4 regions of the Streptomyces sp. 3-6 genome follow, and region 4 is predicted to be linked to each of the others. Evidence: riboswitches for the same ligand, from Rfam matches in the RefSeq annotation. Region 4 holds a riboswitch; each other region holds the start of a gene.
The links. A riboswitch is a leader RNA that binds a small molecule or an ion and turns the genes downstream of it on or off. The one in region 4 is predicted to bind cyclic di-AMP.

Region 1 (2,190 bases), on a different contig from region 4:
CGACCTGGACACGCTGCTCGGGGACACCCTCGGCGCGTGGACCGGCTCACCGGGGCAGCCCCGTCCGGTTCCGCCGGTGACCGCCGACGACACCGGCCGGGTCGTGATCGTCGACCGTCCCGGAGCCGTCCAGACCCAGCTGCTCATCGGCCGCGTCGGCGCCGACCGGCACGACCGGGTGTGGCCCGCCCAGGTCCTCGGCACGTACTGCCTCGGCGGCACCCTCACCTCCCGCCTGGACCGCGTCCTGCGCGAGGAGAAGGGCTACACCTACGGCGTCCGCTCCTTCGCCCAGGTCCTGCGCTCCGCGCCGGACGGAACGGGCGCGGCCATGCTCGCCATCAGCGGTTCCGTGGACACCCCCAACACCGGGCCCGCGCTGCAGGACCTGTGGAACGTGCTGCGTACGCTCGCCGCCGACGGCCTGACCGACGCCGAGCGGGACGTCGCGGTGCAGAACCTGGTGGGCGTGGCACCGCTGAAGTACGAGACCGCCGCGGCGGTCGCGAGCACCCTCGCGGACCAGGTGGAGCAGCACCTGCCCGACGACTACCAGGCCGAGCTGTACCGCCAACTGGCCGCCACCGGCACCGTGGAGGCCACCGCGGCGGTCGTCAACGCCTTCCCGGTCGACCGGCTGGTGACCGTCCTCGTCGGCGACGCGGCGCAGATCAAGGCGCCGGTGGAGGCCCTGGGGATCGGTGAAGTGACCGTGGTGTCGGCCGAGTAGGCCACCGCGGCCGCTTCCGCGCGCACGGCGCCCTGGTGGCGGGAACGTCACCAGGGCGCCCGTATGCCCGAATTGGTGCGGAGGATGCCTGTCTGCCCTGTGGTGTGCGCTACAAATCCACGGATCCGTTTGAGGATCGAGCGGCCTCCCGCATAGCTTCGTGCGGGCTGTTCGTCGGGCAGTGCGCCGCACCCGCGGCACCGGACAGCCATCGCCGAGTCCCCGTACGGCGCGAGCCAGGGGAGCCGGGGACCCACCGTCCCCCGGGGTGAATCGGGCGCCCGCGCGTGTCGCGAGGGGGTCCGTAGGAGACCTTCCTGCTCCGAACCCGTCAGCTAACCCGGTAGGCGAGAGGGAAGGAAAGGACCAGCCTGTACATGGCGTTCACCCGCGCCGCCGGCAAGCACCGCCGCCCCAGCCGCGTCCGCAGCGGCACCGCCCGCGCCGCGGGCGTCGCGGCCCTCGCCGGTTCCGGTGTCGCCGGCTCCCTCGCGGCCCCCGCGATGGCCGCCGAGCCCGCCGCGGCCCAGACCGGCATCACCCCCGTCGTCACCCTCGGCGACACGGTCGCCGACCGGATCGACGCCCAGGCCGCTGCCCAGCACGAGGCGGCCCGCGAGGCCGCCGAGGCCGAGGCCCGCAAGGCGGCCGAGAAGGCCGCCCGCAAGAAGGCCGCCGAGGAGGCGGAGCAGGCCCGCGAGGCGAAGGAACGCGCCGCCCGCGAGGCCGAGCGCGAGCGCCTCAACGCGTTCGTCTCGCCGATCCCCGGCTCCTACGTGTCCACCGGCTACAAGACCGGCGGCGCCGTCTGGTCCTCCGGCAGCCACACCGGGGTCGACTTCCACGCCGCCAACGGCACCCCCGTGCAGTCCGTCGGCCGTGGCACGGTCGTCGAGGCCGGCTGGGGCGGGGCCTACGGCAACCAGGTCGTCATCAAGATGCACGACGGCACGTACACCCAGTACGGCCACCTGTCGTCCATCGGCGTCTCGGTCGGCCAGGAGGTCACGCCGGGCCAGCAGATCGGCCTCTCCGGTTCCACCGGCAACGTCACCGGGGCGCACCTGCACTTCGAGGCCCGCACGAGCGCCGAGTACGGTTCGGACCTCGACCCCGTCGCGTACCTGCGCGCGCACGGCGTCTCCCTCTGACACCCTCCGGACGCGGTCCGCGCACGAAATCCCCGAAAAGCCCCGGCTCGCCGAGCCGGGGCTTTCCGCGTCACGCGCACGGGGTCACGCGCACGAGGTCGCGCGCACGGGGTGGCCGAAAAGCAGGCGCGAATGTTCTCCGGCTCTCAAGGAATCCCGCACATTGCTTTAGAGTCGCGGAAAGGACGTCCGCCGACGCGGCGTTCTCCAGGGAAGGGAACCGGAGGTCGCTCATGCGTTTTCCCGCGCACTCGGTGTGCGCCGCGATCCGCGACGACATCGTCGCCGGCGTCCACGCGCGCGGCAGCC
Region 2 (2,190 bases), on a different contig from region 4:
TGGAGTTGCCGGTGGAGCCGACCCGTCCGATGACCTCGCCGGTGGTGACCTTCTGCCCCACGCTGACGCTGATGGAGGACTGGTGGGCGTACCAGATCTCGGTGCCGTCGTCGAGGGTCAGCACCGTCTTGTAGCCGTAGGAGCCGTCCCAGCCGGCGGAGGTGATCGTGCCGGTGTGGACCGCCTTGATCAGCGTCCCGCTGGGGGCGGCGAAGTCCAGGCCGGTGTGCTGGCCGGAGGACCAGTAGGCCCCGGCCTGACCGAAGGTCGAGGTGAGCGTGTACGAGGAGGTCGGCAGCGCGTACTGGGTGGCCAGCTTGGCGAGGCGCTCGGCCTCCGCCTTCTTCGCCGCCTCCTCCTCGGCCTTCTTCTTGGCGACCGCGGCCTTGGCCTCGGCCTCCTTCTCGGCCTTGGCGGCGGCCTCGGCGGCCTCCTTCTCGGCGGCAGCGGCGGCAGCGGCGGCGGCCTTGCTCTCGGCCTGGTCCTGCTGCTGCTCGACCTGCGCCATGATCCGGCTGCGCAGCGCCTCGCCGGCGCCCTGCTCGGAGTCGGCGCCCGCGGTGCCGATGCTGCTGAGCGGGGTGGCGGAACCCTCGGGTGTTTCCTCGTCGGAGATGAGGGAACCCACGTTGGGGAGATCGGGCATGGAGATCGAGACCGGCGGCTTGCCGGTCTGGGCGCTGGCCATGCCACCGGCGCCGACGGCGGCTATGACGCCGACGCCCAGGACGGTGGAGCTGCGGGCGAGACCTCCGCCGCGCTGCTTGCTGACGCGATGCCGGCCGCGCACCGGGCGGATGGACTCCGCGGTGGGGTTCCACTCCTCGAAGGGGCCCTCGTCGGGACGGGCACCGCCGTAGACGAAGGTGTCGCCGTCGCGCTGGCTCGGGATGAGGGGGGCCTCGGGGACAGACCGGTTCGACGCCACGTGGGCGTACTCCTTTCCTTCCTTCTCCGCCTACCGGGTTAGCTGACGGGTTCGGAGCAGGAAGGTCTCCTACGCGCGTATACCGCCCGTGTCTCCACGGGGGCATCCACGCGATTCACCCCAAGGTGGTGGTTCCCCGGTTCCCTTGCGGGATTCGGCGCGTGCGCACGGAGCCGACTCGTGTGACGGCTGGGACGACCGCGCTGCGTTATCGAACGTTAATAGACCCCGGGGCCGGATTCCAAGCGGTTCCTCTTGATCGTTAACGAATTCCCTACGGACTTACCGGCCACGAGCAGGCCAAATCGGGCGAGTTGACTCCCCGTCGACGGACGCGTGACTTTCTGACGGTACGTCAATTGTTACCGGGGGAGGGCCGCCCGGACACGCGCGGTGACCACAGAGGGTGAGCGTGAGAGGAGAACCCACGCGGTGCGCATGAGGGGGGAGCCGCGGGCGGCAGAGCGGTCGGAGCCGACGCACGCCGGCGCGCGCACAGCGGGACAACGCACGGCGGCACAACGCACCGAGGGCCGGAACCCTGTGGGTTCCGGCCCTCGGCCTTCAGTAGCGGGGACAGGATTTGAACCTGCGACCTCTGGGTTATGAGCCCAGCGAGCTACCGAGCTGCTCCACCCCGCGTCGGTATGACACCAGTGTACGGCATGCGCGGAACGCTCCGCACACCCCTTTCTCCGGCCCCTCCCTGCTCACCCCTCCCCTTCGCCTGCTCCCTCTCCACCGCTCCCCCGGGCCCTCCCCGAGGGTCAGCGGCCGATCAGGTGCGCGTTCGGCGCCTTGGCGCGTTCCTCCAGCTCCGGCACGACGACCACCGTGGCACCGCCGGCCCTCAGCAGACCGCTGCCGTCGGCGTCCTGGACGAAGGTGCCGGGCTCGCGCCAGGCCGTGACCACCCGTCGCACCCCCGCGTCCAGCAGGAGCCGGGCGCAGGACGCGGGCCGGGAGGCGCGGCGGGCACAGGGCTCCAGGCTGGAGTACACCGTGGCGGTGGCGAGCCGCGGGTCGGTGGGGTCGACCTTGGCGAGCGCCGCCTCCTCCGCGTGGACCAACGGGTCCCCGCCCTCCCGGGAGTGACCGCGTGCCAGCTCCGTCCCGTCGGCCGCGACCACGACCGCCCCCACGCTGAACGCCGTGTCCGAGGGCGTGCACCGGGACGCCAGGTCGCAGGCGACGGCGAGCCAGTGGAGGTCGGCGGCGTGGGGGAGTTCGCCGGTTCCGGGCGCGGTGGGCGCGTAGCGCGC
Region 3 (2,190 bases), on a different contig from region 4:
CTCGTGGGAGTCGGAGGCGATGTCCAGGACGTCGTCGGCGAGCTGGAACGCGACGCCGAGGCGTTCGCCGTACTGGGTGAGCACGTCCACGAACGTCTCGTCGGCGCCGGACATCATGGCGCCGAACCGGCAGGAGACCGCGACCAGGGAGCCGGTCTTGCCGCCGAGCACGTCCAGGTAGTGCTCCACGGGGTCCCGGCCGTCCTGCGGGCCCGCGGTCTCCAGGATCTGCCCGGTGACGAGCCGCTCGAACGCCACGGCCTGCACGCGGACGGCCTCGGGGCCGAGGTCGGCCAGGATCTGCGAGGCCCGGGCGAAGAGGAAGTCGCCGGTGAGGACGGCGACCGAGTTGCCCCAGCGGGTGTTGGCGCTGGGCACCCCGCGCCGCACGGCGGCCTCGTCCATCACGTCGTCGTGGTACAGCGTGGCCAGGTGGGTCAGCTCCACCACCACGGCCGACGGCACGATGCCGGGCGCGTAGGGGTCGCCGAACTGGGCGGAGAGCATCACGAGCAGCGGCCGGAACCGCTTTCCGCCGGCCCGTACCAGGTGCTGGGCGGCCTCCGTGATGAAGGGGACCTCACTCTTGGTGGCCTCGAGCAGCCCTTCCTCGACAGCCGTCATACCGGCCTGGACATCGGCTTCCAGAGCCTGGTCCCGCACGCTCAGCCCGAACGGCCCGACGACGGTCACGAGGGGTCTCCTGTCTGCTGGTGTCCACTGGCGTTTACACGGTTTGTCGATAGGTCGCTGCCATCACTCAAGTCAGCGTATCCGGTCATGTTTCGATCACCGCCAGGGCCCGGGGCTACGGGCGGGGCAGGAGACGATCAGGACCGGCCCGTTTTCGATCGGACGACAACAAGGAACATTTTCCGACTTTCCGGGGTGCATCGCAGCGCACTCCGGACCACACCTCGACATGCGCACCATCCTGCCCGCCCCGACGCCCGATTTGCCGCAATTACCAAGCGAATTCCCCTTGGCGTGAAATGCTCCGGCACCCCTCGGCCCGTGAGGTCGGTCACGCGCCACCCGGCAGAGGGACGACGGGCGCGGGCCGCCGGTTCCCCGTTGCCCCGTGGCGAGTTGAGCCGTGGCGACCGCAAAGGATCAAGTGGAGCAAACCGCCCATGTCAAGATCAAGCAGCGTTTACCGTGACGGCCGCACTTGTTCCCGGCGTGTGCTCTCGCATACGTTCCGGGCCGCCGGGCGGACGCCGAATCCTGCCGCCGCCCGCACCACCCATCGACGAACTCACTCACGCACGGCAGGAGCGGGGGACCCAGGTAAGTCGCCGGGACGGCCACGCGCCGGAACGGCTCGGGGTGAAGCCGTGCCCGCAGGGGCACGGCCGGACACTCTCCCGTCCGAACCCGACAGCTCACCTCGCAGGCGTAGGAGAGGAACACAGACATGCCTGCATCCGGTCAGCTCCGCCGCCTCGGCGGTCGCCGTCTCGCCCGCACCCTCGCCGTGGCCGGCACCGGCGTCGCCGTGGCCGCCCTCCCGCTGCTCGGCGCCTCCAGCGCCTCCGCGGCCACCCCCGCCGCCCCGGCCGCCGCCACCGCGGCGACGGTGTACCCGGACAACCTCGACGGCTGGATCCGCGAGTCGCTGTCCGTCATGGCCCAGCACGGCATCCCCGGCTCCTACGAGGGCATCCACCGCAACATCATCCGCGAGTCCTCGGGCAACCCGCAGGCCATCAACCTGTGGGACTCCAACGCGGCCAAGGGCACCCCGTCCAAGGGCCTGCTCCAGGTCATCGACCCGACCTTCGCCGCCTACCACGTGCCCGGCACCGTCTACGACCCGTACGACCCGGTCGCCAACATCACGGCCGCCTGCAACTACGCGGCCGACCGCTACGGCTCCATCGACAACGTCTTCGGGGCGTACTGAGCCACCACCCTCCCCGCGGCGGGCGGGGACGGGACGCCCGGGGCGGACAGGTGCGGCACGTGTTGGGGCACGTGCGGCACCGCGCCCCGGCCGAACAGTCGCTCGAGGACGACGGCCACGCCGTCGTCCTCGTTCGTCGTGGTGACCTCGTCCGCCACCGCCTTCAGCTCCGGGTGGGCGTTGGCCATCGCGACCCCGCGGGCCGCCCAGTCGAACATGGGGATGTCGTTGGGCATGTCACCGAACGCGAGGGTGTCCGCGGGGCTCAGGCCCAGGTGCCCGGC
Region 4 (2,190 bases):
GAGGCGGTGCGGGCGCCCCGGAGGGCGGCTACGTCGCGCACGACGCCGGTGCCGCGCGCGGGGTGATGGGCGGGACGCCGGGCGTGAGTGCCGTCGGGGGCCTCTGGTCCGCCTCCGAGTCGTCCACCCCCGCCGTCCCGGCGCAGCCGTCCGCCACGCCCGAGGCGTCCCTGTCGGCGCAGGGCAGCCCGCTCTCCTCCTGGAACCAGTGACGAGCCGCTCTCCCCTCCGGGGCGGCTGACGGGTCTCCTTGCTCCCCGGGAGCCGTGGGGAACCCGCCCTGGACCCCGTGGGGAACCCGCCCTGGACCCCGTGGCGAACCCGCCCTGGACCCGTGGCGAACCCGCCCGGATTCCGAGGTGACCCGCCCGGAACCGGCGGCGAACCCGCTCCGTCCCGGGAGCGGATGACGAGCCCTCTCTCGTCCTGCCGCCAGCAGGGTCCCGAAATAGCCCACTTGGGTGGAACGCCCCCGGTCAGAAGCTTCCGGCCGGGGGCGTTCCGGGCGAAAGGGGTGGGTGAACAACCCGCCGGACGGCGACAGTTGACGTCATGTTTCGTGCTGAATGTCCGGTTTAAAGTTTGTGAGACATAGGTCTCAGAAGCCGTGATCGTCTTTGAAATTCCGCCGAACGCGTGTCTACGGTCATGACCGCTCGCCATCGCGGGCCCCGGCTGCCGCCACGCCGAATCCTGCCAGTGGCAGCCCGGGAACAGTCGTCGCACCAGTGCGCCGTAGGCAGGAGCGGGGGACCCAAGGTAGGTGCCGGATCCGGTGGTTGAACGCCGGGTGCGGCTTGGGGTGAAGCCGCGTCCCGTGAGGGGCGTGGCCGGGCAACTCAACCGGCCCGAACCCGACAGCTCACCTCGTAGGCGTCGGTGAGGGGATCCAACCATGCTGTTTTCCGGCAAGGGCAAGCACCGTCGTCCGTCCAAGGCCACTCGCGCCATCGCCGTCGTCGGCGTGACCGGCGCCGCCGTCGCCGCCCCGCTGATGGCGGCCGGCAACGCCTCCGCCGCCACCGCCGCCGAGTGGGACGCCGTCGCCCAGTGCGAGTCCGGCGGCAACTGGTCCATCAACACCGGCAACGGCTACTACGGCGGTCTGCAGTTCTCCGCCTCCACCTGGGCCGGCTACGGCGGCACGAAGTACGCCTCCACCGCCGACCAGGCCACCAAGGCCCAGCAGATCGAGATCGCCGAGAAGGTCCTCGCGGGCCAGGGCAAGGGTGCCTGGCCGGTCTGCGGCAAGGGCCTGTCCGGCGCCGCGTACACCGGCGGCGGCTCCACCCAGAACCAGGGCGGCGGATCGCAGCAGAGCGCCCCGAAGCAGGACACCGGCTCCACCGCCGAGCGCTCCACCGAGCAGCAGAAGCCGTCCCGCTCCGCCGAGCGTCCGGCGCAGAAGAAGACCGTCACCACCCCGACCGGCAAGAAGGTCAAGAAGGGCGACGGCGAGTACAAGGTCGTCAAGGGTGACACTCTCAGCTCCATCGCCGAGGAGCACGACGTCAAGGGCGGCTGGGCCAAGCTGTTCGAGCTGAACGACGACGTCGTCCAGGACGCCGACCTCATCTACCCGGGCCAGCAGCTGCACCTGAAGTAAGGAGCAGCCCCAGGGCCGCGTGTCTCCCGGCCCGGCCTCCCCCGGCTCCCCGCCCCGGTGCGTGATCCCCCGTACGCACCGGGGCGGGGCCATGTCCGGGCCTCTTGCCGGACGCCTTCCCGGGCCGTTCGCCGAACTCCTCCGAGCTCCCCCGGGGAACCTCCGAGCCGGCCACTTTCCGGTCACGGTCTCCAGGGCCGTCTTTGTTCCGTGAAGAAACAATCTAAGCTCTGCTCTGTCCCCCGCGGCACTCCGAGGCACGAGCCACGGATGTCCAGGGGATGGGCGACCGGATGGCCGATCGCCCGGAGCCGGTTAGGCTCGGTCTCGCAGAGCCACCGAGGCCCTGCCCACTCGCGTCACATCCACGAAGGAGATGCTCGTGCCGTCCATCGACGTCGTCGTAGCCCGGGAAATCCTGGACTCCCGAGGCAACCCCACGGTCGAGGTCGAGGTCGGCCTCGACGACGGCAGCACGGGTCGTGCCGCCGTTCCCTCCGGCGCCTCCACGGGCGCCTTCGAGGCCGTCGAGCTGCGGGACGGGGACCCCGACCGCTACCAGGGCAAGGGCGTCGAGAAGGCCG

Region 1: another riboswitch for cyclic di-AMP. It lies ahead of AC02VZ_RS13655 (M23 family metallopeptidase); the one in region 4 lies ahead of AC02VZ_RS07240 (transglycosylase family protein).
Region 2: another riboswitch for cyclic di-AMP. It lies ahead of AC02VZ_RS24545 (M23 family metallopeptidase); the one in region 4 lies ahead of AC02VZ_RS07240 (transglycosylase family protein).
Region 3: another riboswitch for cyclic di-AMP. It lies ahead of AC02VZ_RS22685 (transglycosylase SLT domain-containing protein); the one in region 4 lies ahead of AC02VZ_RS07240 (transglycosylase family protein).

What each region holds. Positions count from the first base shown of each region.
Region 1 is NZ_JBWHZP010000008.1:192,178-194,367, reverse strand. Features, by position in the region: gene AC02VZ_RS13660 (M16 family metallopeptidase) at 1-730, shown strand, start outside; cyclic di-AMP (ydaO/yuaA leader) riboswitch at 933-1,095, shown strand; gene AC02VZ_RS13655 (M23 family metallopeptidase) at 1,108-1,881, shown strand; gene AC02VZ_RS13650 (GntR family transcriptional regulator) at 2,115-2,190, shown strand, end outside.
Region 2 is NZ_JBWHZP010000028.1:18,567-20,756, forward strand. Features, by position in the region: gene AC02VZ_RS24545 (M23 family metallopeptidase) at 1-928, opposite strand, end outside; cyclic di-AMP (ydaO/yuaA leader) riboswitch at 941-1,098, opposite strand; tRNA gene AC02VZ_RS24550 (tRNA-Met) at 1,497-1,570, opposite strand; gene AC02VZ_RS24555 (dihydrofolate reductase family protein) at 1,696-2,190, opposite strand, start outside.
Region 3 is NZ_JBWHZP010000021.1:17,050-19,239, forward strand. Features, by position in the region: gene AC02VZ_RS22680 (polyprenyl synthetase family protein) at 1-693, opposite strand, end outside; cyclic di-AMP (ydaO/yuaA leader) riboswitch at 1,250-1,414, shown strand; gene AC02VZ_RS22685 (transglycosylase SLT domain-containing protein) at 1,418-1,906, shown strand; gene AC02VZ_RS22690 (HAD family hydrolase) at 1,870-2,190, opposite strand, start outside.
Region 4 is NZ_JBWHZP010000003.1:265,580-267,769, forward strand. Features, by position in the region: gene AC02VZ_RS07235 (transglycosylase family protein) at 1-212, shown strand, start outside; cyclic di-AMP (ydaO/yuaA leader) riboswitch at 722-891, shown strand; gene AC02VZ_RS07240 (transglycosylase family protein) at 896-1,606, shown strand; gene eno (phosphopyruvate hydratase) at 1,989-2,190, shown strand, end outside.